Sagittula stellata E-37: one gene and its partner. The protein of the gene in region 1 interacts with the protein of each later gene in a pairwise test. Links are inferred from orthologs where the notes say so. Each region holds a gene or a part of one and is shown on either strand. Other genes may lie near its edges. The genes, in order: rpe and eno.

Region 1 (9,840 bases):
CCTGACCTTCGTGCCGCTGGTTGAGGCGTTGGCCGATCACCTGCCGGAGGGGCTGGTGCTGGTGGTCATGACGGACCGATCGCACATGCCCGACTCTGATATGGGGTTCCTGTGTTACGAGGATCTGCTGGACGAACAGGCGACCACATTCGACTGGCCGCTGATGGACGAAAATGCAGCTGCGGCGCTGTGCTACACCTCCGGCACCACGGGCAACCCGAAGGGCGCGCTCTATTCCCATCGCTCGACCGTGCTTCATGCGATGTTCATCGCGATCACCCTGCCGAAATCGTTGCGGGAAGGTGGTCGCATCCTCCCCGTCGTGCCGATGTTCCACGTCAATTCCTGGGGGTTGCCTTATGCCGCGCCGATGGTGGGCGCCTCGCTGATCATGCCGGGGCCGAAGCTGGACGGCCCGTCGCTGTTCGAACTTATGGAAAGCGAAGGGGTCACCGCCTCGTGGGGTGTGCCGACGGTCTGGCTGGGGCTGCGGGCGGAAGTCGAAAAACGCGGCACCGTGCCGTCGAAACTGGATCAGCTTGTGATCGGCGGCTCTGCCGCGCCGCGGGCGATGATCGAGTTCTTCGAGGATCGTGGCCTGGACGTCTGCCACGCATGGGGCATGACGGAGATGAGCCCGGTCGGAACCCATGGCCAATTGTCCGAGCCGATGAAGGACCTGCCGCACGATACACGCATGAGGCTGAAGTCGAAGCAGGGCCGCCGGGTGTTCGGGGTCGAGCTGAAGCTGAACGACGAAGACGGCAATCGGCTCCCGCACGACGGCAAGGCCGTGGGTGAGCTCTATGTGCGCGGGAACGCGATCATTTCCGGATATTTCGACAACGCCGAGGCGACCTCACAGGCGTTCGATCGCGAAGGCTGGTTCGGCACCGGCGACGTGGCCAGCATAGACGGCGCGGGGTTCCTGCATATCCAGGACCGGTCGAAGGATCTCATCAAGTCCGGCGGCGAGTGGATTTCCTCGATCGATCTCGAAAACATCGCGATGGCCCATCCCAAGGTTGCGAACTGCGCGGTGATCGCCATCAAGCATCCGAAATGGGAGGAGCGCCCGCTTCTGGTCGTCGTGCCGAAGGACGACGGCCCACGCCTTGAAGAGATTCACGCCATGATGCAGGAACACGTCGCGAAATGGCAGTTGCCGGACGCAATGGAATTCGTCGAGGACCTGCCGCTGACCGCCACCGGGAAAGTGTCGAAGATGACGCTACGTAAATGCTTCGAAGGATACGAGTTGCCGGATGCTGGCTGACGACCTGAGGACGATGGCACCGCGCGAAAGCGATTGGTTCACGCTGGACGCGCGACGTGTGAAAGCGTTCGCCGATGCGACCGATGACTGGCAGGACATTCACCTAGATGCGGAGTTCGCCTCGAAGACCCCGTTCGGGGGCACCATCGCCCATGGCTTCCTGACGCTGTCGATGCTGTCGGCCATGTCCTACCAGGTGACGAAGGGGCTGACCGGATTTTCCTCCAGCGTGAACTACGGTTTCGACCGGGTCAGGTTCGTCTCTCCGGTCAGGGTCGGGCGGCGGGTCCGGGGGCGGTTCTCCGTGGCGGGTGTCGACGAGGGCGAAAGCTGGCTGGACGTACATTGGGACGTCGAGGTCGAGAAGGAAGGCGAGACACGCCCGGCGCTTGTGGCCAACTGGATAACGCGGTTTTACTTGGCCGAGGGTTAACGGCGCGCGCGCCCCTTCGCCGGGCGCCCGCCGCGCCGCCGTTCAGAGACAGGGAGAGAGACATGGATCTTGGCATGACGGAGCGGGTGAAACCGCTTGTCGAAAAGGTGCGCCGAATGATCGAGGACGAGATCGCGCCGCTCGACCGGGAGTTTCACGCCGAGGTCGGTAAACACCCGGAGGGCCGGTTCCACCACACCGCCCGCCAGCTTGAAATCCTGGACGGTTTGAAGGCCAAGGCGCGGGAGCGCGGCTTGTGGAACTTCTGGCTGACGGACTCGGATCGCGGCTACGGCCTGACGACGGTTGAATACGCCTATCTCGCCGAGGAGATGGGCAAGGTGGGCATCGCCGCAGAGGTCTTCAACTGCAACGCGCCCGACACCGGCAACATGGAGGTCCTCGAACGCTACGGCGAAGACTGGATGAAGGATCGCTGGCTTGCGCCTTTGCTCGCAGGAGAAATCCGCTCCGCCTACGTGATGACGGAACCGGACGTCGCCTCGTCCGACGCGGCGCAATTGGCGTTTTCGGCCCGCAGGGACGGGGCCGATTACGTTCTGAACGGCGAAAAGTGGTGGATCAGCGGTGCGGGCGACCCGCGCTGCGGGCTGTATATCCTCATGGCGTGTACTGATCCGGACGCGGCCAAGCACCAGCGCCACACGATGTTCGTGATGGACCCGGACATGCCGGGGATCGAAGTGCTGCGGCCCATGCAGGTCTTCGGGGCGGACGACGCGCCGCACGGCCACATGCACCTCCGTTTCACAGACGTGCGCGTCCCGGCGAAGAACATCGTGCTGGGGGAAGCGCGCGGCTTCGAGGTGGCGCAGGGCCGGCTTGGCCCCGGGCGTATCCACCATTGCATGCGCGCCATCGGGCAGGCGGAAAAGGCGCTGGAAATGATGTGCCGGCGCGGTCTGGCGCGCGAGGCCTTCGGCAAGAAGGTCGCGGAACTTGGGGCAAATTTCGACATCATCGCCAACGCCCGGATGGAGATCGAGATGGCGCGCCTCCTGTGCCTGAAGGCCGCTTGGATGATGGACACCGCAGGGGTGCGGGCGGCGCAGCCTTGGATTTCCCAGATCAAGGTCGTGGCGCCGCTCATGGCGGGCAAGGTGATCGACGAGGCGATGCAGATGCACGGCGCGGCAGGGATCAGCCAGGATTTCGACCTTGCGCACATGTGGACCCATGTCCGGACCCTGCGGTTCGCCGACGGCCCGGACGCGGTGCACAGGCGGCAGGTGGCGCGGGCCGAGCTGAAGAAGTACCGCAATGACTGATCTTCCTATGGTTGTGACTGGGCAGTGCGGGTTGGCCGGATGACGGAAGAGGAACTTGCCCGCGTGGCGCGGTGGATGGCCGACCATGTGCCCGACTTTGCGCCGCCGCTTCGGGCCGAGAAATTCGCGGTGGGGCAATCCAACCCGACCTATCGGCTGACCTCGCCCACCGGGGACTACGTCCTGCGCCGAAAGCCGCCGGGCCAGTTGCTGAAATCGGCCCATGCGGTGGACCGGGAACACCGTGTGCAACGGGCGTTGCGGGACACGCCGGTCCCGGTCCCGAGAATGTATGCGCTGTGCGAAGACGAAGCGGTTCTGGGCGTTGCCTTCTACGTCATGGACCACGTGGACGGGCGCAACATCGTCGACCCCTCCATGCCGAATGAGACGCCGGAAATGCGCGGTGCCATCGTGAGGGAGATGGGCCGCGTGCTCGCGGCCATTCACGCGGTGAAGCCGGAGGCGGTGGGCCTTGGGGATTTTGGCCCGCAGGGCAACTACTTCGCCCGTCAACTGGGGCGCTGGGCGAAGCAGTACGAAGCGACGAAGACAGAGGCGCAGCCGGACATGGACCGGCTCGTGACCTGGCTGGAGAGCGCCTTGCCGGAGGACGACGGCCAGCGGACGCTGGTCCACGGGGATTACCGCATCGACAACCTGCTTTTCGCGCGGGACCGGGCGGACTGCGTGGCGGTCCTCGACTGGGAGCTGTCGACGCTGGGCCATCCCTTTGCCGATCTCGCCGGGGTGATCCTGCAATGGCAATTGCCACCGGGCGCGGAGGGACGGGGCCTCAGGGGCATCGACCGGGCGGCGGCGGGACTGCCGACGGACGAGGGCTTCATCGCCGGCTATTGCGCCGGGCGCGGCATCGCGGTGCCGGGCGACTTCGGCTTCTACGTGGCCTTCTGCGCGTTCCGCATGGCGGCGATCCTCCAGGGCGTGAAGAAACGGGCGCTTGACGGCAACGCCGCGAACCCGGAAAAGGGTTTGAAACTGGGTGCTTACGTTCCCGAATTCGCAAGACTTGGATGGGACGCACGGCATGCCTATGGATGACGACCTTCGAGAGGGCCCCTATGCCTTCGCAACGCTGCTGGGGATGGAGATGGCGGACTGGCGGCAGGACTATGCCCGGTTCGAACTTCCCCTGACGGACAAGCTGATGAACCGGCACGGCAACCCGCATGGCGGGGTCTATGCCTCTCTGCTGGACACGATCATGGGGTATGCCGGGTGCTGGACCGGCGACAGGGACCATCGTCAGATGTGCCTGACGCTCAACCTGAACGTGCAGTTCATCTCGCGTCCGAACGGGAAAATGCTGATCGGAGAAGGGTTCAGGACCGGCGGTGGAAAGAGCACGTTCTTTGCCGAAGGGGCGCTGACAGACGAGACCGGAGAGATCGTCGCGAAAGGCACAGGGGTCTTCCGCTATCGCCGGTCGGGCTGAGTCGGACGGCCTGTGTTGACGCGGCGCGCGGTGTGGTGAACGGCGCGCGCGCAGGGCAGATCTTGTGGTTGCCGTGCCTTGCGAAGCTAGTGGTTAACGGCGGATCGGGGGCGTTTACGAAATTTTATGGGGTGAACCGGCCGGTTGAGGGGGGCGAACCGGCCGGTTGTTAACCTTTTGGCCCATGCCGATCAGTACAGCCGTTGCACCGCGGATTTTCCCGTTAACCGGTAAGCTGGGGCAGGGGTGGCCAACCCGGCCCGCCGGGCCGGAACGCCCACCCTACGGCATGGCCCTTTTACCAGAGCGTCGCGAAGATATCCGGGGCCAAGGTCCAGTCGGAGAAGAGGGCCACGTGCGGCAGCGTTTCGGGCGGGGCATTGCGGTAGCCTTCGGTGAAGAGCACGAAGGGCACGCCTGCCGCCTGCGCCGTCTCGCAATCGGTTTCGCTGTCGCCGACGTAGAGCGTCTGCGCCGCACCGTCGAGCGCCGCGATCAGCATGGCCGGATCGGGCTTGCGCGTGGGCAGGCTGTCGCCGCCGATGACAAGGTCGAAGAACGGCGCAAGGCCGGTGTCGCGGATCGCGGTCTCGGTCGCCGCGAAAGGCTTGTTGGTGCAGAGGGTCAGCCGGTGCCCCGCCGACCGGAGCGTTTCCAGCGCCTCCGGCACGCCGGGGTAGAGGCTGGCGGGATCGCTGGGGGTGGTCACGTAGTGGTGCATCGTCCGGTCGTAAAGCGCCTTGTGGCGGTCCGGCGAGGCGCCGACATGGGCCAGCACCCGCTCCAGCAGCACCGGCAGGCCGCGCCCGACGAAGCCGGGCGTCTCTTCGACCGTAATCGTCGGCAGGCCCAGTTCGGACAACGCCTCGGCCACGGCAGCGTGGATGTGGGGCACGCTGTCCATGAGCGTGCCGTCGAGGTCGAAGGCGATGGTCTTCACGCGGCGGCCGCCCCGGCGACAGAGGCGCGGATGGCGCGGATGTTCTCGCCGTAGGGCGCGGGATTGTCGACCGAGCCGCCCTTGAACACCGCCGACCCGGCGACCAGCACGTCGGCGCCCGCCTCGACCACCAGAGGTGCGGTTTCCGGCGTCACGCCGCCGTCGATCTCGATGTGGACCGGACGGTCGCCGATCATCGCGCGCAGGGCGCGGACCTTGCCGGTCATGTCGATGAACTTCTGCCCGCCGAAGCCGGGGTTCACCGTCATCACGCAGACCAGGTCGGCGAGGTCGAGCAGGTGTTCGACCGCCTGTGCCGGGGTGCCCGGGTTGAGCGCGACGCCTGCCTTCATGCCCGCCGCGCGGATCGCCTGAAGGGTGCGGTGGGTGTGGGGGCCGGCCTCGACGTGGGCGGTCAGGATGTCTGCACCCGCCTCGGCGTAGGCGTCGATATAGGGATCGACCGGGGCGATCATCAGGTGCACGTCCATGACGGTCTTGACGTGCTTGCGGAACGCCTTGACCGCCGGGGGACCGAAGGTGAGGTTCGGGACGAAATGGCCGTCCATCACGTCGACGTGGATCCAGTCGGCGCCCTGCGCCTCAATCGCCTGGATCTCGCGCCCGAAGTCGGCGAAATCGGCGGAAAGGATGGAGGGGGCGATCTTCACGCTGCGGTCGAAGGGCATCTGGCGTTCCTGTGCAGGGGGGATGTGCGCGGTTCCGGAGGGTTTTGGACGGGGGGCGGGGCCGGGTCAATAGCCGGCGCTGCGGTCGACCACGTGCAGGAGCGGAGCCCCGGATTCCGCGCGGGCGATGTTGCGCGCGATGACGCGGGCGGCGCTGTCGGGCCGGGTGGTGGAGGCGATGTGCGGCGTCACGGTGACGTGCGGATGCGCCCAGAAGGGATGGTCGCGGGGCAGCGGCTCGGTCCGGAAGACGTCGAGTGTGGCATGGGCGATCCGGCCCGCGTCCAGCGCGGCAAGGAGCGCGTCGTCGTCGATCAGCGGCCCGCGCCCCGGGTTGAGGATCACCGCGCCCTGCGGCAGGCGCGCCAGCCGGTCGGCGTTCAGCAGGTCGGTGGTGGCGGGTGTGTCGGGCAGCAGCAGGACGAGGATCTGCGCGCTGGAGAGCGCCGCATCCAGGCCGTCGTCGCCGTGGCTGGTCAGGACGCCGTCGAGATCCTTGGGCGTGCGGCTCCAGCCGGTGACGGGGAAGCCCAGCGCGGCGAGCTGTGCCGCGCAGGCCTGCCCGAGGGCGCCGAAGCCCAGGATGGTGACGGGCCGGTCCTTCGAGAGCGGCGGCGGCGTGGTGTCCCAGGTGCGGTCGGGGTTCACGATGTGCGCGTCCATCCCGAGGTGGTGCCGCAGCACGTGGCCGGTGACCCATTCGACCATGCCCTGCGTCAGGCCCTCTTCGTCGACCATGCGCGCCAGCGGCACCTTGAGCGTGGGGTTGCCCACGACCTGTTCGACCCCGGCCCACAGGTTCAGCACGGCTTTCAGGCGGGTGAAGGGCGTGAAGTCCTGCACCGAGGCGTTGGGCGCGTAGACGATATAGTCGACGGTGTCCGGGGCGAGATCGGTGGCGAGCGTACAGTCGAGGCCCTCGGCTTCGAGGGCGGCGCGCAGGAGATGTTCGTAGTCCTCCCACTTCTCGGAGCGGGCGGCGAAGAGGATGTTCGGCATGGATGACCTTTCGGAGGCGGGCGCGAACCCGGTTCGGTCAAGGTGAAGCAGGAAGCGGCGCCGGGGGCAACCCTAGGCACCTCAGCGCGGACGGTGGACGTGCGCGCTCTGGACCAGGCCGAAGGCGATCATCAGCACCAGCATCGCCGATCCGCCGTAAGAGACGAGCGGCAGGGGAACGCCCACGACCGGCGCGAGGCCCATGACCATCGACATGTTGACGGCGAAGAACAGGAAGAAGGTCATGCCGATCCCGAGGATCATCAGCGAGGAAAAGCGGTCGCGGTTCTGCAGGGCGGCGACGATGCAGAAGAACAGGATCAGTGCATAAAGAACGAGCAGGGAGATGCCGCCGACAAAGCCGAATTCCTCGGCCAGCGTGTTGAAGATGAAGTCGGTGTGCTTCTCCGGCAGGAAGTTCAGGCGGCTCTGCGTGCCCTGCATGAAGCCGCGCCCGGTCCAGCCGCCGGAGCCCATGGCGATCTTGGCCTGGGTGATGTGGTAGCCGGCCCCCAGCGGGTCGGAGGACGGGTCGAGGAAGGTGTCGATCCGCCGGAACTGGTAGTCCTTGAGCAACTGCCAGTCGGTGCCGCGGCTTTGAAACACCGCCCAGACGGCGCCGACACCGGCGGACAGCACGGTGGCGAAGTAGAGCCAGTGCACACCGGCGAGGAACATCATCAACGCCCCCGCGATCATCAGGAGCAGTGCCGTGCCGAGGTCGGGCTGGGTCAGCACCAGCGCTGTGGGCGCAAGGATGATGAAGATCGGGATCAGCACCCAGAGCGGCCGCGAGGTCTTCGACAGTGGCAGCCAGTCGTAGTAGGCGGCCAGCAGGACGACCATCGCGACCTTCATCAGCTCGGACGGCTGGAGGCGCATGAAGCCCAGGTCGATCCAGCGTTGCGCACCCATGCCGATGGCGCCGAAGAACTCGACCAGCAGCAGGAGGAAGAAGGCCAGCGCGTAGACGACCAGCGCCATGTTGCGCCAGAACCAGATGGGCACCATCGCCACGACGAACATGGCAGTAAGACCAAGAAGATAGCGCTTTGCCTGCGGTTCTGCCCAGGGACTCCAGGAACCGCCGGCGACGGAATAGAGCATCAGGAAACCGACACCTGCCACGGTCGACAGCAGGATCACGAGCGGCCAGTTCAGGTGCAGGATCTTGCGCCAGCCGCTGGGGACCGTTTTGACGTTGTATTCGAGATAGGTCACGCGCCGCGCCCTCCGGCAGCGAAGGCGGCGCAAAGCCCCGCCCTACGGGGTGTCGCGCCTGCGGCAGACCTGGCGACGACTTCAGGGGCCTGCGCCGTGTGCGAGGAGCTTGGCGTGGGGTGGGACCCGGTGGCGGTGCACCGGGCGGCATCGGTCAGGGTTCCGCAACGTGGCAGGTCCTGCGCGGCGGTGCTCCCGGTGGACAGGCCCCAATTGGACAGGCGCCGTGTAGATGGGCGCCGTGTAGATGGGCGCCGTGCGGATGGGCGCCCCGTTGCGAGCGGGCCTTGCGCGCCCGAAGGGCGCGCCGGTCGCCGCGCGTCAGCGCGGCGAAACACCTCGCCCGGAGCGGCGGTCGGCCATGTCCTGCAAACGGCGGTCATGCGCGGCTCGGCTCCTCGCTCTTGCGCGCGCGGCGTTGGGAGGAGAGCTTTTCCTGCTGGGTCTTGATGCGGCCGCGGTCCTTTGCCGGGTAGGCGTCTAGCGGCGGGTCCTCTCCGTAGAGCGCCTGGAGCGTCACGTCGCGGGCGATGGGCGCGGCGGTGCGCGAGCCGCCGACGCCGTGTTCCACCACCACCGAGACCGCGATCCGTGGATTGTCGAACGGAGCGAAGTTCACGAAGAGCGCGTGGTCGCGGTCCTCCCACGGGTCGGCCTCGGAGGTGATGCGCGACACGACCTGTGCGGTCCCGGTCTTGCCAGCCAGCCGCATGTTGTCGGCGATGATACGCGACGAATAGGCCGAACCGCGCCGGTTGTTGGATACGGCGAACATGCCGCGCTGCACCTGAAGCAGGTGGTTCGGGTTCAGCCCGAGGTCCGTCCCGCCGCGCCACGGCGTCTCGACCCCGTCGATGCTGCGCACGAGCCGGGGGGTGACCGACCGGCCGGTCGCCACGCGCGCGGCCATGACCGCCAGTTGCAGCGGCGACGTCAGCACGAAGCCCTGGCCGATCGCGGCGTTCACCGAATCGCCGATGACCCACTCCGCGCCGCGTTCGCGCACCTTCCACGCCTTGTCCGGCACGAGCCCGGAGGTCACGGCGGACATGGGAATGTCATGCGCCACGCCCAGCCCCAGACGGCGCGCCATGGCGGCGATGCGTTCGATCCCGACCTTCAGCGAGAGGTCGTAGTAGAACACGTCGCAGCTTTCGCGGAGCGATTGTTCGAGGTTCATGTGGCCGTGACCGCGGCGTTTCCAGCAGCGGAACGAGCGGGCGCCGACCTCGTAGTGGCCCGGGCAGTAGACCGTGTCGTCGGGCGCCAGCAGGCCCGCGTCCAGCGCGGCGAGCGCCGTGACCATCTTGAAGGTCGAACCGGGCGGATAGGCGTCCTGCACCGTCTTCGACGCCAGCGGCCTGTGGTCGTTGGTGTTCAGCGCGTCGAAATCGGTGTGCGAGATGCCGCGCACGAAGAGGTTCGGGTTGTAGGACGGGGCAGAGGCTATGGCCAGCACGTCGCCCTTTTCCAGATCGAGCACGACGACGGAGGCGCTTTCCTCGCCCAGGCGGGCCTGGATGTAGTCCTGCAGGTC
Region 2 (16,736 bases), 740 kb from region 1 along the record:
AGACCATCTCGACGCGGTTCAACGGGCGATTGCCGCTGGTGTGCCGGTATCGGGTTATTTCATATGGTCGCTGCTCGACAACTACGAGTGGGCGCTGGGGTATGAAAAGCGGTTCGGGTTGGTGCACGTCGACTTCGGAACGCTTGAAAGAACGGCAAAGTCCTCATACCACGAATTGAAGTCCGCGCTGCAAAGCTGAAGGGATCAGCCATGATCACTCCCGTTTCCGTCACCGTCGATATCGGCGGCACGAACACGCGCGTCGCGCTGTGTGACGATGGCGAGGTGCTGACCGACACCATCCAACGCTATCGCAACGCCGAACACCCCGGCCTTGAGCCGATCCTCGACGCATACCTCTCCGCCCATCCGCTCGTCGGCGCGATCTGCGTAGACATGGCCGGACCGGTGAAGGACGGCGTGGGCACACTCACCAATCTCGACTGGACCATCGACGCGCGCGCGCTGTCGGCCCGCACTGGTGGCGCTCGCGTGGTGGTGTTGAACGACCTGCAGGCGCAGGGGCACTCCGTCCCCCATCTCGATGCAGACAGCCTCCTGACGCTGATGCCGGGTCAGCCCGCGCCCAGCGATGTGCGGCTGGTGGTCAACGTCGGGACCGGGCTGAACGCCGTCCCGGTGCACACTTCCGGCACGCTGACGCTGGTCCCTGCGGCAGAGGCCGGGCACATCGCGCTTCAAGCGCGCGATACGGAGGAGCTGCGGCTGGTCGACTGGATGAACGCGCGCATTCCGTCCTCCGGCATGGAAGAGATCCTGTCAGGCCGCGGGCTAGAGAACCTCGACGAGTTCATCGGGGACGGCGCTAACCGTCGCGAAGCCGCAACGGTGATGGAGGCCTACGCGGCAGGCGAAGACCGCGCCCGCAAGGCGGCAAAGCTATTCGTGCGCTACCTCGGACGGTATGCGGGCGACCTTGCCCTGACCACCCTGCCCTTTGGCGGCGTCTTCCTTGTGGGCGGTGTCACTCGCCACCTCGGGCCCCACCTGATGGAGCTGGGCTTTGCGGAGGCGTTTCGTGACAAGGGCCGCTTCGCTGCCTTCATGGAGCAGTTCCCCGTGCACCTCGTGACGGACGACTACGCGGCGCTGCGGGGTTGCGCGGCCCACCTGCACGAGCTGCAGACCGCCACGAACTGAACTGTTGGCAGGCAGCGTATGCCCTCGCGGCGGTCGTTGCCTGACATGCGCAGAAATGTGCGCTCGGCACATATCTTGCCGAATCCTGCAATTGGGATCACAAGACCGGCATGACCCTGCGCGCCATTCTCCTGATGATCCTGTCCATGGCCCTGCTGTCCGGGTCCGACGCCTTTTACAAGCTTTCCACCCAGCGCGCTCCCATCGGCGAGGTGATGACGCTTGTCTCGATCGGCGGCACCGCGTTCTTCATCGCGTTGGCCCTGGCAATGCGTGTGAAGATCCTGACGAAGGACGCGCTGCATCCTATGATCCTGCTCCGCAACGGGTTCGAGATCATCGGCGCCATCGGGCTTGTCAACGGGATCGCCCATGTCTCTCTTCCGGTCTTCGCGGCGATCATGCAGACCGGCCCGTTGGTGGTCACAATCGGTGCCGCGATCTTCCTGAAGGAAGAGATCGGGCCGCGCCGTTGGTTCGCTGTCGCCATCGGCATCTTCGGCATGCTGCTGGTGATCCGCCCATGGTCCGCCAGCTTCACCGGGTACGAGCTGTTTGCCGTGATGGGCATTGCGGGCCTTTCGGGTCGCGACCTCGTCACCCGTTTGTCGCCGCCCCACATCCCGGCGCTGGCGATTTCCACATGGGGGTTCGCCGTGACCATCCCTGCCGGCATCCTTCTTTGGAGCTTTGCGGAACGGTCGTCGGACTATTCCGCACTGACCTTGTGGTTCATTCTGGGGACCATTTTCGTCACCACGCTGGGCTATCTTGCCATCACGACGGCGATGCGCATGGCACCGGCCTCCATCGTCGCCCCATTCCGCTACACGCGCCTGCTGTTCACCCCGGCGCTCGGCATTCTGATCTTTGGCGACCGTCCCGATATGATGACATACGTCGGCGCCGGGATCATCTTCGCCGCGGGACTGTATACCTTCCTCCGGGAACGTGCGCTGGCCCGTACAGTCGCACCCGCAGCGCAGGCGTTAGCGCAACCCTCGCGCCGGAAGGCGTGTTAGCGATAACGCCACCGTTTACTTTCACTCGCGGCCTGATAAACCTCCGGACAGACGCCCAGCTCCGGAGACAGCCATGAGCACCATCATCGACATCCACGCCCGCGAAATCCTCGACAGCCGCGGCAACCCGACCGTCGAGGTCGACGTCCTCCTCGAAGACGGCACCATGGGCCGGGCCGCCGTGCCCTCCGGCGCATCGACCGGCGTGCACGAAGCCGTCGAAAAGCGCGACGGCGACAAGTCGCGCTACATGGGCAAGGGCGTCCGGGATGCCGTGGCAAGTGTTAACGGCGAGATTGCCGAGAACATCGTCGGCTTCGACGCGACCGAACAGGTGGCCATCGACCTCACGATGATCGAACTCGACGGCACCGACAACAAGGGCCGCCTGGGCGCCAACGCGATCCTCGGCGTGTCGCTGGCCTGTGCCAAGGCCGCAGCCGACTTTGCCGGCCAGCCGCTGTTCCGCTACGTGGGCGGCACATCCGCCCGCACCCTGCCTGTCCCGATGATGAACATCATCAACGGCGGCGAACACGCGGACAACCCGATCGACATTCAGGAGTTCATGATCATGCCGGTCGCGGCGGAGAACATCGCCGAGGCGGTGCGCATGGGCTCCGAGGTCTTCCACACCCTGAAGAAGGAGCTTTCGGCAGCGGGCATGTCGACCGGTCTGGGCGACGAAGGCGGGTTCGCACCGGAACTGAAGGGAACGCGCGACGCGCTCGACTTCATCCTGAAGTCCATCGAGAAGGCAGGCTACAAGCCTGGCGAAGACATCTACCTCGCGCTCGACGCCGCCTCGACCGAGTACTTCAAGGACGGCAAGTACGAGATGAAGGGCGAAGGCCTGTCGCTGTCGCCAGAAGACAACGTGAAGTACCTTGAGGCGCTGGTGAACGACTACCCGATCATCTCGATCGAGGACGGTTGCGCCGAGGACGACTGGGATGGCTGGAAGATGCTGACGGACGTTCTGGGCAACCGTTGTCAGCTTGTGGGCGACGACCTGTTCGTCACCAACCCCAAGCGCCTTTCGATGGGCATCGAGAAGGGCTGCGCCAACTCCATGCTGGTGAAGGTCAACCAGATCGGTACTCTGACCGAAACGCTCCAGGCGGTCGAGATGGCGCACCGCGCGCGCATGACCAACGTCATGTCGCACCGCTCCGGCGAAACCGAGGATGCCACCATCGCCGACCTTGCCGTCGCCACGAACTGCGGCCAGATCAAGACCGGCAGCCTGGCGCGGTCCGACCGGCTGGCGAAATACAACCAGCTCATCCGGATCGAGGAAATGCTGGAAGACACCGCGATTTACGCCGGTCGCTCCATCCTGAGATGACACCAGCGGGCTGGCGCAACTGACACGTGCCAGCCCTATACGGATGAGACCACGCCTCCGGGCAATACGGCCCCGACGTCCATAGAGCGATCGTGTCCATCCCCCTATCATCGAACCCGATTTCCGGCCGCCGCCGGTGATCGGGAAGCGCAGGGTGAACGTTATGTCTTCCGCGGCATACAAGGAACGACTGGAGGAAATCCGCCGTGCTGAGCACCGGTCGCGGTCCGACACCCTGCTGCGCATCCTGCTCGTCGGCATCGGCGCCACTGCGTACTACATCGCCCGGCCAGACCACCTCGTCATCTTCTGGTTCCTTGCTCACACCGGTTCCGAACTGACGATCATGGCGCTGCTTGCGCGGCGACACATGCGCACGCCGGTCTTCGATATCGCGATTGTCCTGGCGGCCTATGCCGCCTCCGGCCTGATCTTCCTCTCGCTCCCGATCTGGATTCTCGCCTCTTCACCCGGCACGGGCATGGACTTCGCCGCCGCAGCAACCCTGACAGGCTACACCATCTATCTGCTGCACAGGCGCCAGCGGGATTTCGCGATCATCGCGGTCGATGTATGCCTTCTGCTCACCATATTCGGGGCCGCAGCCGCCATCGTCCTGCCCATGACCCGCAGCTGGCAGGAGGGTGCGCTTGTCATCGTGGCCGACGCCGCCCTGACGACCTATGTGATCGTCTCGTTATTGACCGATGCGCGTCGACAGACGCAATTTCGCGAGGCGCAACAGAAATACGCGAATGCCCAGAAGGCCCGCGCACTGAACCAGTTCGTCGGTGGCGTGGCGCACGACTTCAACAATCAGCTCACCGTGATCCTCGGCCACCTCGAATTGTTCGAACTCCTCGACACGCCCGAGGATCGCATGGCCGCACTCGACCTCAGCCGAAAGGCGGCACGCAGGGCGGCTCTGACGGTCCAGCAATTGCTCGCGGCCTCGGGCCGCACCAGGCTCACCCCCATGGCCCTGTCCGTTGGCGGTTTCCTCGACCGGCTTGAGGACCTGCTAAGCGACCTTCTCGATCCGGGCATGCAGATCACGCTGGCGCCGCCCGCCGAGCCGCTGACCGCCTATGTCGACGCAGACATGCTGGAAACCTGCCTCGTGCAACTGTGCCTCAACGCGCAGGATGCCTTGCTGGGAAAGGGCGATATCCGGATCTGGGTGGAGACCCAGGACACGCTGCCGGACCCTGCGCAAAAGACCGAATGCCCGCCTCCCTACACGGTGTTCTTCGTCGAGGACAACGGCCCCGGCGTCCCGCGTGAGGCGCTCGCCATGCTGACGGAGCCGTTCTACACCACCAAGGCCAAAAGCGAGGCGTCCGGCCTCGGACTGTCCGCCGTGTCCGGTTTCGCGCGCCAATCGGGTGGGCTGATACAGATCAACCGCGCACCGCTGGGCGGGCTGCGCGTCGCACTCGTCCTCCCCGCCAGTCCGTGGAGCCCGCCGCCCTCGGGCACGGCGGTCCGAAAGGACAAGCCGCAAGCCTCAACGATCCAAGACGAGCATACCACCCCGGGGTCCGGGCCCCCTATCCGCAAGCCGCTGGCAAAAGTGCACTGACAACACTGTCGAGCGCCGGTCCGAACGAGGCCGCCCAATCCATCGACAGCCCCTGGCTGGCCGGACAGCTCCGCGGTTCACTGCACAACGTGCGTGAGATCAGCTCTCCGGCTCCTGGTAGACCCCTTGCGCCTTCAGCGCGTCCACAACTTCCTTGGGCATGTAGGTCTCGTCGTGTTTGGCAAGGATTTCAGAGGCTTCGAAGGTGCCGTTGACGTAACGCCCGGTGCCCACCATGCCTTGGTTCTCATCGAAGAGATCGGGCAGCACGCCGGTGAAGACGACCGGCACCGTCGCGCCGCCATCCGTCACCCGGAACCGGATCGTCTCGCCGACACCCCGTTCCAGCGACCCATCCTCAACCAGCCCGCCGATCCGGAAGACCTCGTTCGGGGACGGCGGCTCCTCCATCACCTGGCTTGGAGACCGGAAAAAATTGATACCGTCCTTCATCGCGTAACCGATCAGTCCGGTCGAGACGATCAGCGCGACCACAGCCAGTGCTACAACCTGGATCCGCCGTTTCTTCTTCAGCGACTTCAGCGCCATGTCTGTCCTCCCAAAGATCGGTGCATCGCTATATATGCGATTCCCCGCAGCGCGGGGAGGCCTGTGGCGATTTGCCCGTCCCGATCGCCCCCAGATACGGCCGCCGGCCCTTCATCTTGGCCCAAATACCCCGGGGTTCGGGGCAGCGCCCCGACGTGGGTCCGGGGGCCTGCCCCCGGCAGAAAGAGCGCGCGCAGGCGCGCTCAATCCGGAAAACCCCGCCTACGGAAAGCAGGGCGCCAGCATGAGGCCTGCGGTTTCCTCGACACCCAACATCAGGTTGGCGTTCTGAAGGGCCTGCCCGGACGACCCCTTGCACAGGTTGTCGAGCGCCGCGACCACGATGGTCCGTCCCGGCAGCCGGTCCGCCACCACGCCTATGTGGACGAAGTTCGATCCCCGGACGTGGTGCGTGGAAGGCGTCTCGCCAAAGGGCAGCACCTCCACGAACGGCTCGTTGGCGTAAGCGGCTTCAAGCGCCATGTTGATCGCCTCCGCCTCGCCCTTCACGTAGCCGGTGGCAAGGATGCCGCGGTTGAACGGCCCGAGGTGCGGTGTGAACTGGATCTTCACCTCGCGCCCGGCAAGCTTGGAAAACTCCTGGTCGAATTCGCCGAGATGCCGGTGGGTGCTGCCGACCGCATAGGCGTTCGTCCCTTCCGAGAGTTCCGCGTGCAGCAGGTTCTCTTTCAAAGACCTACCCGCGCCGGATACGCCGCACTGCAGATCGAGGATGATGTCGTCAAGGTCGATCACACCGGCGGTGATCAGCGGCCGCAGGATGTACTGACCGGTCGCCGCGTTGCACCCGGTGCCCGCCACCAGCCGCGCTCCGGCGATCTCGTCGCGGTAGAACTCGGTCAGACCGTAGACCGCTTCTTTCTGCATGTCGACGGCGGCATGATCGTTGCCGTACCATGTCTTGTAGGCGGCCGGATCCCGCAGACGGAAGTCGGCCGACAGGTCGACGATCTTCAAGCTCTTGGGCAGTTTCGAGATAACCTCCTGGCTTGTCTTGTGCGGCAGAGCGCAGAAACACAGGTCAATCTCGGAAAAGTCGATCTGCTCCCACGTCACCAGCGTCGGCAGGTCGAGTTGGCGCAGGTGCGGAAAGACCTGTGCCATGCTCTGGCCGGCCTTGGAATTGGCGGCCAGCGCCTTGATCTCGAACGACGGGTGGGTGGCAATCAGCCGGATGAGTTCCGCGCCGGTGTATCCGGACGCGCCGATGATGGCGATGGACTGGGTCATGAGACACCTTTCATGAAAACGAAGGATGGGCTGCAGGTGCCGCGCCCCGGCGCGGCATGAACGTCATCGTCGCAAATCGTTGCGGGTCCCGATCATGCAGTATCTCCTTTGGGATTTGCATTACCGCCAAAATGCCTCTCTCGCAACTGCCTAGCGCGCACGGCCCATGCGAGATCCGTAAAAGCACGGCCGCGCATTCCCGGAGCCATCCCGACCCTGCCGCGTGCCCCACCACCGCTCGGCCACGGCACCAAGAAAAAAACACCGCAGACCAGTGACCTACGCTTGATCCGGGCCCAAGCTCGCGGCACTCTCTGCGCCATGCCAGCCGAACCGTCACTTTCCAGACCGGTCTCCTTCTCCCGCCTCTTTCACCGGATGGGCGGCTGGATTGCCTATATTCCGCTGGTCGTGACGCTGATCCTGACATTGGTCAGCCACTTCACGCTCCGGACGGCTGAGCGTTTCGATGCCGAAGGGATAGAGACAGTGGGCACCGTGCTTGGCCGCGACATCCGTGTGTCCCACGACAGCGACGGCGACGAAACGCGGTCCTACTTCGTGAAGGTCCGGTTCACACCGGACGGCAGCGCACCACTCACGGTCGAACAGAACACTGACGCGGCAACCCATGACCGGAGTGCCATCGGCACCCCGGTAACCCTGTGGTATCTCGCGTCGGAGCCGGACACGATCGAGTTGTCGCGCGGCGAGACCCGGACCGCATCGGCCGTGACGCAGGGCATCGCACTGGTCTTTGGGACAATCTTTCTTGCTGCGCTTTGGGTTCCCGCCCGTCGCGCCATCGCCGCCCTGCGCGCCCGCCGCTACGGCGCGCGTGAAAGGGCCGTGGTGACCGAGCATCTGCGCACCCACATCACCGTGAACTCCCGCCGTCTCTACCGCCTGGCCTGGCGCGATGAACGTGGCCGGGAAGGCAAGAGCCTGCCCTACCGCCGGGACATTCTCCGCGCCTTTCCCGAAGGCAGCCGGATCTCCATCTACCAGGGCCTGACGAAAGCATGGTGGGAAGGAGACGTCGGCCCGAGGGATCCCCGGACCTGAGCCGCCGAACCGCCAGGAACCTTGGGTCGGGACAGACGATACATCGCGATCAAGCGGCCCGTTAAGATTTGACTGAAATACTCACGGACAAGGCGTCCTTCGCAGGATGGCTATGTCCTCTGCTTCGAAGCCGCCCGCATCGCGGGCATCGCCCCGGACAGCGGCATGACCTCCTCCGGCGTCGGACAGCCGTAAGGCACAGTGCAGAAAGGAGGGGGAAGATGAACGCATTTACAGGCATCGTACGGCCCGTCCGCGCTGCCACGGGTCAGGGCTACTGCGGGATGGCGGTCGTCGATTTCGACCACCTGTCCGGCAGCACCGCTTCCGCATCGCCCGGGAAAGGGGTGAACTCGGCGTCTCTGGTCCGGGCGATCTGCATCAGCCATACACGCACACGGCTGAGCGACAGCGCGCTGGACCACCTGATGGTCGAGACTGCGAAGTCCAATCTCGCCAGACGCCTGAGCGGACTGCTGTTATACAAGTCGCGCAACTTCTTCGAAGTGCTGGAAGGGCCTCGGGACATCCTCGATCCCACCCTGCACCGGATTTATCGGGACCCGCGGCACTACAAGATGAAGGTCATGCACTATGGACCGGCCAAGTTGCGGCGCTTCGACGGCTGGTCCATGGGGTTCCGGCGGCTCGACGGCACGATATCGAACCTGCCCTGCTATTTCAGCCTGACGCGCCGCGCGCTCGAAGCGCGTTTTCCGCGCGGCGCCACGAAGGAGATCATGTTCTACCTTCGCGGCTATCTGAACCTGAGGTTTCCGCCCCCGCCGACTGCCGGGCCGCCGTTATCCGACGCATGAACCGCGATCAGGGTGCCCCAGGTCAGACCTTTTCGAAGGTGATCTGGCGCTTCATGAACTGGGTTGCATGGCGCGAGACACGCGCCGGATCGCCCGTCGTCAGGAACCGGCTGGTCGTGCCACGGCCCAACATGTCCGGATGCCGATCGAGGTAGTCGGCCAGAGAATCCGGCACCAGGGTCGCCTGGCTGTAAACATGCACGTCCGGACCCAGTGCATCCTGAAATATGTCCTGCATAAGCGGGTAATGCGTACAGCCCAGGATGGCCGCCTCGGGTGTCGGCATCTTGCGCTTCAGGGCGTCCACGTGGCTGCGAACCAGCGCCTCGGCGAGGATCATGTCGCCTTCCTCGATCGCGTCGACCAGACCGCCGCAGGCCTGTGCCTCCACGTCGACACCGATTGCCCGGAAAGCCAGTTCGCGCTGGAACGCGCGGCTGCGCACGGTTGCGGGCGTGGCAAAAAGGGCGACGTGCTGGATGCCCACCTCGCGCGGAGGAGAGTTGTCGCCCCACTGGCGCGCGGTCAGCGCTTCGATCAGCGGCACGAAGACCCCCAAAACGCGCTTGTCGCGCGGGACCCAGGATTCCTGCATCCGGCGGAGCGCCGCCGCGCTGGCGGTGTTGCAGGCAAGAACGACCAGATCACAGCCTTCGTCCCACAACCGGGATACGGCCTGCGTGGTCAGATCGTAGATGTCGTTGGCGTCGCGCACACCGTAGGGCGCGTGGGCGCTGTCGGCAAAATAGACGAACGGAACGTCCGGCAGCCGTTTCACAACCCGATCCAATACGGTCAGGCCACCAAGGCCCGAATCGAATACACCTACCGCCATGTCCTGCCCCGTGTGCCTGTCACTTCACTGCCGCCGCATCTTGTGCTTTTGCTCGAATTCGAATCCGTATTCGAGGGATTTCAGCGGTGTCGGCGACAACTGATAGGTGCTTTGCCGCAGGAAATCCATCATCGCGCGCGCGTCTCTGGCACGCAGGGCAATCTCGTGCGCGGGGATTGGCTGACCGATGGCGACTCGCACGGGCGTGTCCACCCGTTTCCGGAATTCCTTGATCAGCAGCCCCATGCGCAGGGTCGTGTGCAGGTGCGAGGCAAGCTGGAACAGGCGCGATGTATGCCCGTCGAAGTAAATCGGTACGACCGTCGCGCCGGACTTGGCAATCATCTTTGCGGTGAAGGTACGCCAGCCCGGGTCCATCGGTTGTCCGAACGGGCGTTCCGCCGTGGCCACCGTGCCACCCGGGAAGATACCGATGCAGCCCCCGCTGTCGAGGTAACGCAGACACTCCCGCCGGGTGTCGAGGTTCATTTGCACGGATTCCCTGGTCTCGTCGAAGGAGATCGGCAGCACGACGCGGTTCAGTTCCGCCGCCTTGCGGAAAACCCCGTTGGCGAGGATGCGGAAGTCGCCCCGCGCCACCGACAATATGTGCCCCAGCATGAGACCATCGAGGATCCCGTACGGATGGTTGGCGGTGACCACGAGCGGCCCGTGCTTGGGGAGGTTGTCGAGCGATCCGCCGATGACCTCCAGCCCGAGGCCATAGCGCGTCACCATGACCTCCCAGAAGTCGCGGCCCTGCCCCACCTCCGTTTCGTAGCCGGCAGCCCGGCGGATCAGCCCAAGACGCCCGGTGGCGTTCTCCATAAGGCGGATCATCGCGCGGCCGCTCCGGGTCCTGGCCGAGTAGGAATAGGAAATGTCGCGCGTCACGTCTCTGCAGCTGGCGGGCATGGCTCCTCCCCGTGCTCCCGATGCCGCAGCCTTTACTGCGGTTCGCGCGTTCTGGCCAGAAAATGTAACGCCCTTTTGGCGCTTTGATGACGCTGCCCCGGCGCGCGCGCCTACCTTTGCGGCAACAGGACTCCGTCGAAGAAGGCCGCCAGCTCTGCCGTAGCGTCCAGCGGCAGGACATGGGCGATGTACTGGTCGGGCCGAACGACGACCATGCAGCCCTTTTCCCGATCGATGCCGCGCAAGTCGTAGATGTCGCCCATCCCCTTGTGATCGAGGCAGAAAACCTTCTCATTATCCTGCAGTCCCAACGGCCCTTTGATCGGCTTCAAGAGCGGCGGCATGTCCTCCATCGCCACAGCTTCGAAGGTTTGCCGGAACACGGCGCGCAGGTCGATGATCGCATCCGGATCTTCATCCGGCCGCGTGTATCGCACCACAGGCGAGGCTGGATCCGACTCCAGCCACTCCGCCAGCCGATGGATCGCGGAGCCGGGTGCAGAAGTGTCCGCTTGCCCACCGAAGGCATAGATGCGCCAGCGTCCATCCGCCTCCGCGACATGGCCGAGTTGCATCTGCATCGCGTCGGCCACACGCACCACCGGCGCGGAATGAAACCGGCGCCCGATCTCTTGTCCGATGGCGAGGTGTTGGTGGCTCTGTTTCGCGGTCAGGCGCGACGCGTCGTATTTCACCGCAAGGCCGCCTGTGAACATCAGGTTCTCGATGAACTGCTTCTGGAAACGCGGCATGCCCGACCCGTCGAGTTCCGATTGGCCCGGCGGGGCGGACATGATCCGCGCCCACTGGTGGTCGGTGTCGATCAGGCGCTTCGCCTCGACCCAGCGTTCGGCGGAATAGGTCCGCAGCAGGCTGGCGTCGGCACGGCCCGTCAGAACGTGCGCCATCTTCCAGCCGAGGTTGAAGGTATCCTGCATCGACACATTCATCCCCTGCCCGGCTTTGGGACTATGCGTGTGGCAGGCGTCCCCGGCGGTGAACACACGGGGATTGCGTGCGTCGTCCTGGCCCACGTCGTCGAACCGGTCGGTCAGACGGTGCCCGATCTCGTAGATCGACCACCAGACCACCTGTTTCACGTCGATGGTATAGGGCGCCATGATGCGGTTCGCGGCGGCAATCATGTCATCGGCCGAGAACTTGCGACTGGACACACGCTCATCCGGGTTCAGCTTGTCCAGTTCGACGTACATGCGAAACAGGTAGCCGCCTTCGCGCGGCAGGATCAGGATGTTGCCCTCGGACTGAGAGGCGACGAGGCATTTCTGCCGGACATCGGGGAAGTCGGTGTTGGCGAGGATATCCATCACCCCCCAGGCCTGATGCGCCGCGTCGCCGTGCAACTGCCCGCCAATCGCCTTGCGCACATTGGACCGCGCGCCGTCGCAGCCGACCACGTAGTTGGCGCGGATCGTCACCGTCTCGCCGGGATTGACGCCGGTGTTCTCAAGCGTGACCGTGACCGGATGGTCCTCGGTCGCGGGATCGACGACGACATTCACGACCGACCAGCCATAGTCCGGTTCCAGCCGTGACGGCGCATTGCGCATCACGTCGAGAAAAAGCTCGTGGATGCGCGCCTGGTTGATTAGCGTGTGCGGCATCTCGGAGCTGTCCTCCGGCACGTCCTGCACCCGGCCGATCCGGCGGATGTGCGCAGGGTTCGCGGGGTCCGGCGACCAGAAGGCCGTCTGGTTTACCCAGTGGCTTTCGCGCTTCACTTTCTCGCCGAAACCGAAGGCCTGGAACATCTCCATCGTGCGGGTGTTGACGCCATCCGCCTGCCCTTTTTCGATCGGCCCCGGTTTGCGCTCGACGATCATCACGTCGATTTCCGGAAACCGCGAAAGCTGCGCCGCAAGGCAAAGGCCCGCTGGACCGCAGCCAGCGATCAGTACGTCGACCTCGCTGGGCAGCGGCGCATGTGGCCCACGGTCCCGCCGATTGGGCGCGGCGTTGCGGATGTCCGGATCTCCGCCGCGAAAACCGTCGAGGTAAAATTGCATGGGGGCTCCTCCTCGTGTCGCGCACCGTGCCGGCGCGAATTGATATCTACACATATCATTTTTCGGCAGAAAGGTAAGTATACAAATCAAATTCAATAACATATTGTGATTAATGACTTTAGTTACAGCCGAAGAAGGAACCGCCAGATGAAAGTGCACGCCATGCCAGGCCACCTGATTCGGCGGCTGAACCAGATTTCAACGCAGGTGTTTTCACGGCACATGGCGGATGCCGGGTACGATCTGACACCCGTACAGTTTGCCGCCCTCGATGCGATCATCGACCGGCCCGGCATCGACCAGGCGAGTGTCGCGGCGGCTATCGCCTATGATCGCGCGACCATAGGCGGCGTGATCGACAGGCTGGAACAGAAAGGACTTGTCCGGCGCGAGGTCAGCCGCCACGACCGTCGCGCCCGCGAGGTGCGACCGACCGATGACGGCAGAACTCTGTTCGAGGCGAGCCTGCCCGTCGTGACGGCGCTGCAGGACGAGATGCTCCACAGGCTGACGGAGGCAGAGCGCGAGACCTTCATTGTGCTCGCCCGCAAGGCCATAGGCCCGGTCGGTGAGCCCCCCGCCACGCCGGCACGCAGGACGTAGGCGCTTACTCTGCCGCTTGCGAGACCGGTGCGCCACCGGCTTTCAGCACCGCCAGCAATTCCTCACGGCGCTTCGCGGCCTTCGCCTCGTTCGCGATCTTGACGGGGCCGAACCCGCGGATCTGCAACGGCAGTTCCGCCAGCGCGACCAACGGGTCCATGATCTCGGGCCGGGCCTTCGGCAGCCATTCCTTCATGTCGGCCTCATATTGTGCGATCAGCGCCCGCTCCATCCGGCGTTCTTCCGACCGTCCGAAGACGTCCCAGACCGTGCCGCGCAGCCCCTTCATGCGGGCCAGCACACCGAAGACCTTCAGCATCTTCTCGCCGTAGGGTTTCTTTTCCGGGCGCCCGTCCGGCCCTTCCTTTGCCACCAGCGGCGGGGACAGGTGGAACGTCATCTCGAAGACGCCGCCGAACTGCTGGCGCGCCTTGTCGCGGGTTTCGAGGTGCAGGCGAGCGACCTCATATTCGTCCTTGTAGGCCAGAACCTTGTGATATCCTTTCGCGACCACTTCCTTCAGCCGCGGGTCGGCAATGTCCTTCAGGCGCGCGCGGTATTTGTCGGCAAGCGCCTCGTCCTGGTATTTCGTCAGGTGATCGGCGCGGAAAGCGATCTGCTCGTCCAGCGACTTCGGCTTGTCGACCACGACCGGTCGCAGAAGGCGTGCGGCCTCTTCCGCGTGCAGGATGGCCCAGCGTCCAATCTCGAAAGCACGCAGGTTGCGCTGGACGGCGGCCCCGTTCAGCTCGACCGCGGCGGCGATGGCGTCATGCGACAGCGGCACCAACCCCATCTGCCAGGCAGCCCCAAGGATCATCATGTTCGAGAAGATCGAGTCGCCCAGCGTGGCCTTGGCAAGATCGCTGGCATCGAACATCGCGAGCCTGTCCTTGATCCGGGCCTCCAGCGCCAGCTTGAGCGCGTCAACCGGCAGGGCGAGCTCGGTGTTCCGGGTAAAGTCGCCAGTGATGAACTCGTGGCTGTTGACGACACCGCCGGTGCGCCCGGTCTTTGTAAGCCCCAACGTCTTGGCCCCGGCACTGACCACCAGATCTCCGCCGATCAGGGCATCCGCCTCGCCGGTCGCGACCCGGACGGCCGAGATATCGTCGGGTTTTTCGGCAATGCGCAGATGGATGTGGACGGCACCGCCCTTCTGGGCGAGGCCCGCCATTTCCATCATCGCCGCGCCCTTGCCATCGATCTGTGCCGCCTGCGCGAGAACCGCACCGATGGTCACGACACCTGTGCCACCGACACCGGTGACGACCACGTTGAACGTGCCGTCGATCTTCGGCAGGTCCGGCAAAGGCATGTCCGGGAGGTCGAGCTTCGCGACCTCAGCCTTCTTCACTTCCGCGCCTTCCAATGTCACGAAAGATGGGCAGAATCCCTTCAGGCAGGAGAAATCCTTGTTGCAGGCGGATTGGTCGATGGCCCGCTTGCGGCCCAGTTCCGTCTCTTCCGGCACGATGGCCACGCAATTCGACTGCACGCCGCAATCCCCGCAGCCTTCGCAGACATCGGTGTTGATAAAAACCCGCTTGTCCGGATCGGGGAACTGGCCGCGCTTGCGGCGGCGGCGCTTTTCGGCGGCGCAGGTCTGGATGTAGAGGAGCACCGACACGCCTTCGTGCTTCGCTAGCCCCTTCTGCACCTCCGACAACTCGGCGCGTTCGTGCATCGTGACGCCGGACGGAAACGCGCCGAAGGCCACATCCTCCTTTTCGTCGTAGACCACGGCAACGCGTTCGACCCCCATGGCGCGCACCTCGTCCGCGATGCGCTGGGGGGTGAGGCCGCCCTCGTTCTTCTGGCCGCCGGTCATGGCAACCGCATCGTTGAACAGGATCTTGTAGGTGATGTTGACGCCCGAGGCCAAAGCCGCGCGGATCGCCTGAACACCGGAGTGGTTGTAGGTACCGTCGCCAAGGTTCTGGAACACATGTCCGGTCTTCGAAAAGGGCGCCTCGCCGATCCAGTTGGCCCCCTCTGCCCCCATGTGGGTGAAACCGAGCGTCGAACGGTCCATCCACTGCACCATGTAGTGACAGCCGATCCCCGCATAGGCGCGCGACCCTTCCGGCACCTTGGTGGACGAGTTGTGCGGACAGCCCGCGCAGAAGTACGGGACCCGCGCGGCAATGTCGGGCGTGTTGTCGGCGCGTGTCGCCTCCTCGATCCTGGCAAGACCGGCGCGCACGGCATCTGTGCCGCGTCCCTCCTCGATCAGAATCTCGCCCAGCTTTCGGCCGATCCACATCGGGTCCAGCGCCCCGCGCGTTGGAAACAGCTCGTCCCGGTGCATGCTGCCCGCACCGCCCTTGTACCAGCCATAGACCCGCCGGCCACGTCTGTCGTCGAAGATCGCCTCTTTGACCTGCACCTCGATCAGCTTGCGCTTTTCCTCGACGATCACGATCAGATCGAGGCCCTCGGCCCAGTCGTGGAACCCCTGCATGTCCAGCGGAAAGACCTGGCCAACCTTGTAGGTGGTGATACCGAGCCGCTCGGCCTCCGCCGCGTCGATGCCCAGAAGGGTCAGCGCATGCACGAGGTCGAGCCAGTTCTTGCCCGCCGAGACGAAACCGATCTTCGCCCCCGGCTTGCCCCAGACCCGCTTGTCCATACCGTTCGCGCGCGAGAACGCTTCGGCCGCAAAGCGCTTGTGGTCGATCATGCGCGTTTCCTGCGCATGAGGCGTGTCACCGAGGCGGATGTTCAGCCCACCTTCGGGCATCGGGAAGTCGGGCGTCACAAGGGACACGCGGTCGGGACGGCCATCCACGACCGCCGTCGCCTCCACCGTGTCCTTCATCGTCTTGAGACCGACCCACAAACCGGAAAACCGGCTGAGCGCGTAGCCATAAAGTCCGAAGTCGAGGATTTCCTGTACGCCCGCAGGCGAAACGACCGGCATATAGGCATCCACCAGCGCCCATTCGCTCTGATGCAGGACAGTGGAGGACTCCCCTGTGTGATCGTCACCCATGGCCATCAGGACACCGCCATGTTTCGAGGCCCCCGCCATGTTGGCATGGCGCATCGCGTCGCCGGACCTGTCCACACCCGGCCCCTTGCCGTACCAGAGCCCGAAAACTCCGTCGAAGCGCCCCTCGCCTCGCAGTTCGGCCTGCTGGGACCCCCAAAGTGCCGTCGCCGCGAGATCCTCGTTCAGTCCTTCTTCGAAGCGTATATCGTTTTCACGCAACAGTTTTTCGGCGCGGCGCATCTGCAGGTCGACGGCACCGAGTGGCGAGCCGCGATATCCCGTGACGTAGCCTGCGGTGTTCAGCCCGGCTTGCCTGTCCCGTGCCTTTTGCGTCAGCATGAGACGGACAAGGGCTTGCGTGCCGTTCAGAAGAACGCTTTCGCGGGACAGGTCGAAACGGTCGTTCAGGGTGATCTGGTGCTTGCTCATCCGGCGCCTCCCAACGCTGAAGTTATCAGCATTGTAGCGCAAAATTAGGTAAATGCTACTGACCTTAGTGGGTTTAATTTCCACAAATGCCGAGCCTTAAGTCAACTTCTTATTCATTTAACAGATTCCGTCCACT

The links.
Region 2: the proteins of rpe (region 1) and eno interact in binary tests that used the Escherichia coli proteins (3 or more experiments, as listed by UniProt). The link is inferred for Sagittula stellata E-37 from one-to-one orthologs.

The regions. Positions count from the first base shown.
Region 1 is NZ_CP155729.1:3,595,640-3,605,479, reverse strand. What follows is about bases 4,238-7,000. They hold rpe (ribulose-phosphate 3-epimerase), read right to left. Parts: upstream 6,084-7,000; coding sequence 5,391-6,083; downstream 4,238-5,390. Other genes in these bases: ABFK29_RS17115 (2-hydroxyacid dehydrogenase), read right to left, coding at 6,150-7,000; gph (phosphoglycolate phosphatase), read right to left, coding at 4,753-5,394; ABFK29_RS17130 (PaaI family thioesterase), read left to right, coding at 4,238-4,454. In the rest of the region: ABFK29_RS17150 (long-chain fatty acid--CoA ligase), read left to right, coding at 1-1,276; ABFK29_RS17145 (MaoC family dehydratase), read left to right, coding at 1,266-1,709; ABFK29_RS17140 (acyl-CoA dehydrogenase family protein), read left to right, coding at 1,772-2,998; ABFK29_RS17135 (phosphotransferase family protein), read left to right, coding at 3,038-4,060; more of ABFK29_RS17130, read left to right, coding at 4,053-4,237; more of ABFK29_RS17115, read right to left, coding at 7,001-7,082; rod shape-determining protein RodA, read right to left, coding at 7,164-8,303; mrdA (penicillin-binding protein 2), read right to left, coding at 8,683-9,840. UniProt on the Escherichia coli protein: Catalyzes the reversible epimerization of D-ribulose 5-phosphate to D-xylulose 5-phosphate.
Region 2 is NZ_CP155729.1:2,860,361-2,877,096, forward strand. What follows is about bases 1,408-4,393. They hold eno (phosphopyruvate hydratase), read left to right. Parts: upstream 1,408-2,256; coding sequence 2,257-3,531; downstream 3,532-4,393. Other genes in these bases: ABFK29_RS13550 (DMT family transporter), read left to right, coding at 1,408-2,183; ABFK29_RS13560 (ATP-binding protein), read left to right, coding at 3,695-4,393. In the rest of the region: ABFK29_RS13540 (GH1 family beta-glucosidase), read left to right, coding at 1-199; ABFK29_RS13545 (ROK family protein), read left to right, coding at 211-1,161; more of ABFK29_RS13550, read left to right, coding at 1,272-1,407; more of ABFK29_RS13560, read left to right, coding at 4,394-5,113; cytochrome c maturation protein CcmE, read right to left, coding at 5,213-5,662; argC (N-acetyl-gamma-glutamyl-phosphate reductase), read right to left, coding at 5,885-6,913; ABFK29_RS13575 (DUF3592 domain-containing protein), read left to right, coding at 7,235-7,978; ABFK29_RS13580 (BLUF domain-containing protein), read left to right, coding at 8,200-8,796; ABFK29_RS13585 (glutamate racemase), read right to left, coding at 8,819-9,631; ABFK29_RS13590 (lysophospholipid acyltransferase family protein), read right to left, coding at 9,656-10,546; ABFK29_RS13595 (FAD-dependent monooxygenase), read right to left, coding at 10,657-12,573; ABFK29_RS13600 (MarR family winged helix-turn-helix transcriptional regulator), read left to right, coding at 12,721-13,176; ABFK29_RS13605 (indolepyruvate ferredoxin oxidoreductase family protein), read right to left, coding at 13,181-16,600. UniProt on the Escherichia coli protein: Catalyzes the reversible conversion of 2-phosphoglycerate (2-PG) into phosphoenolpyruvate (PEP). It is essential for the degradation of carbohydrates via glycolysis.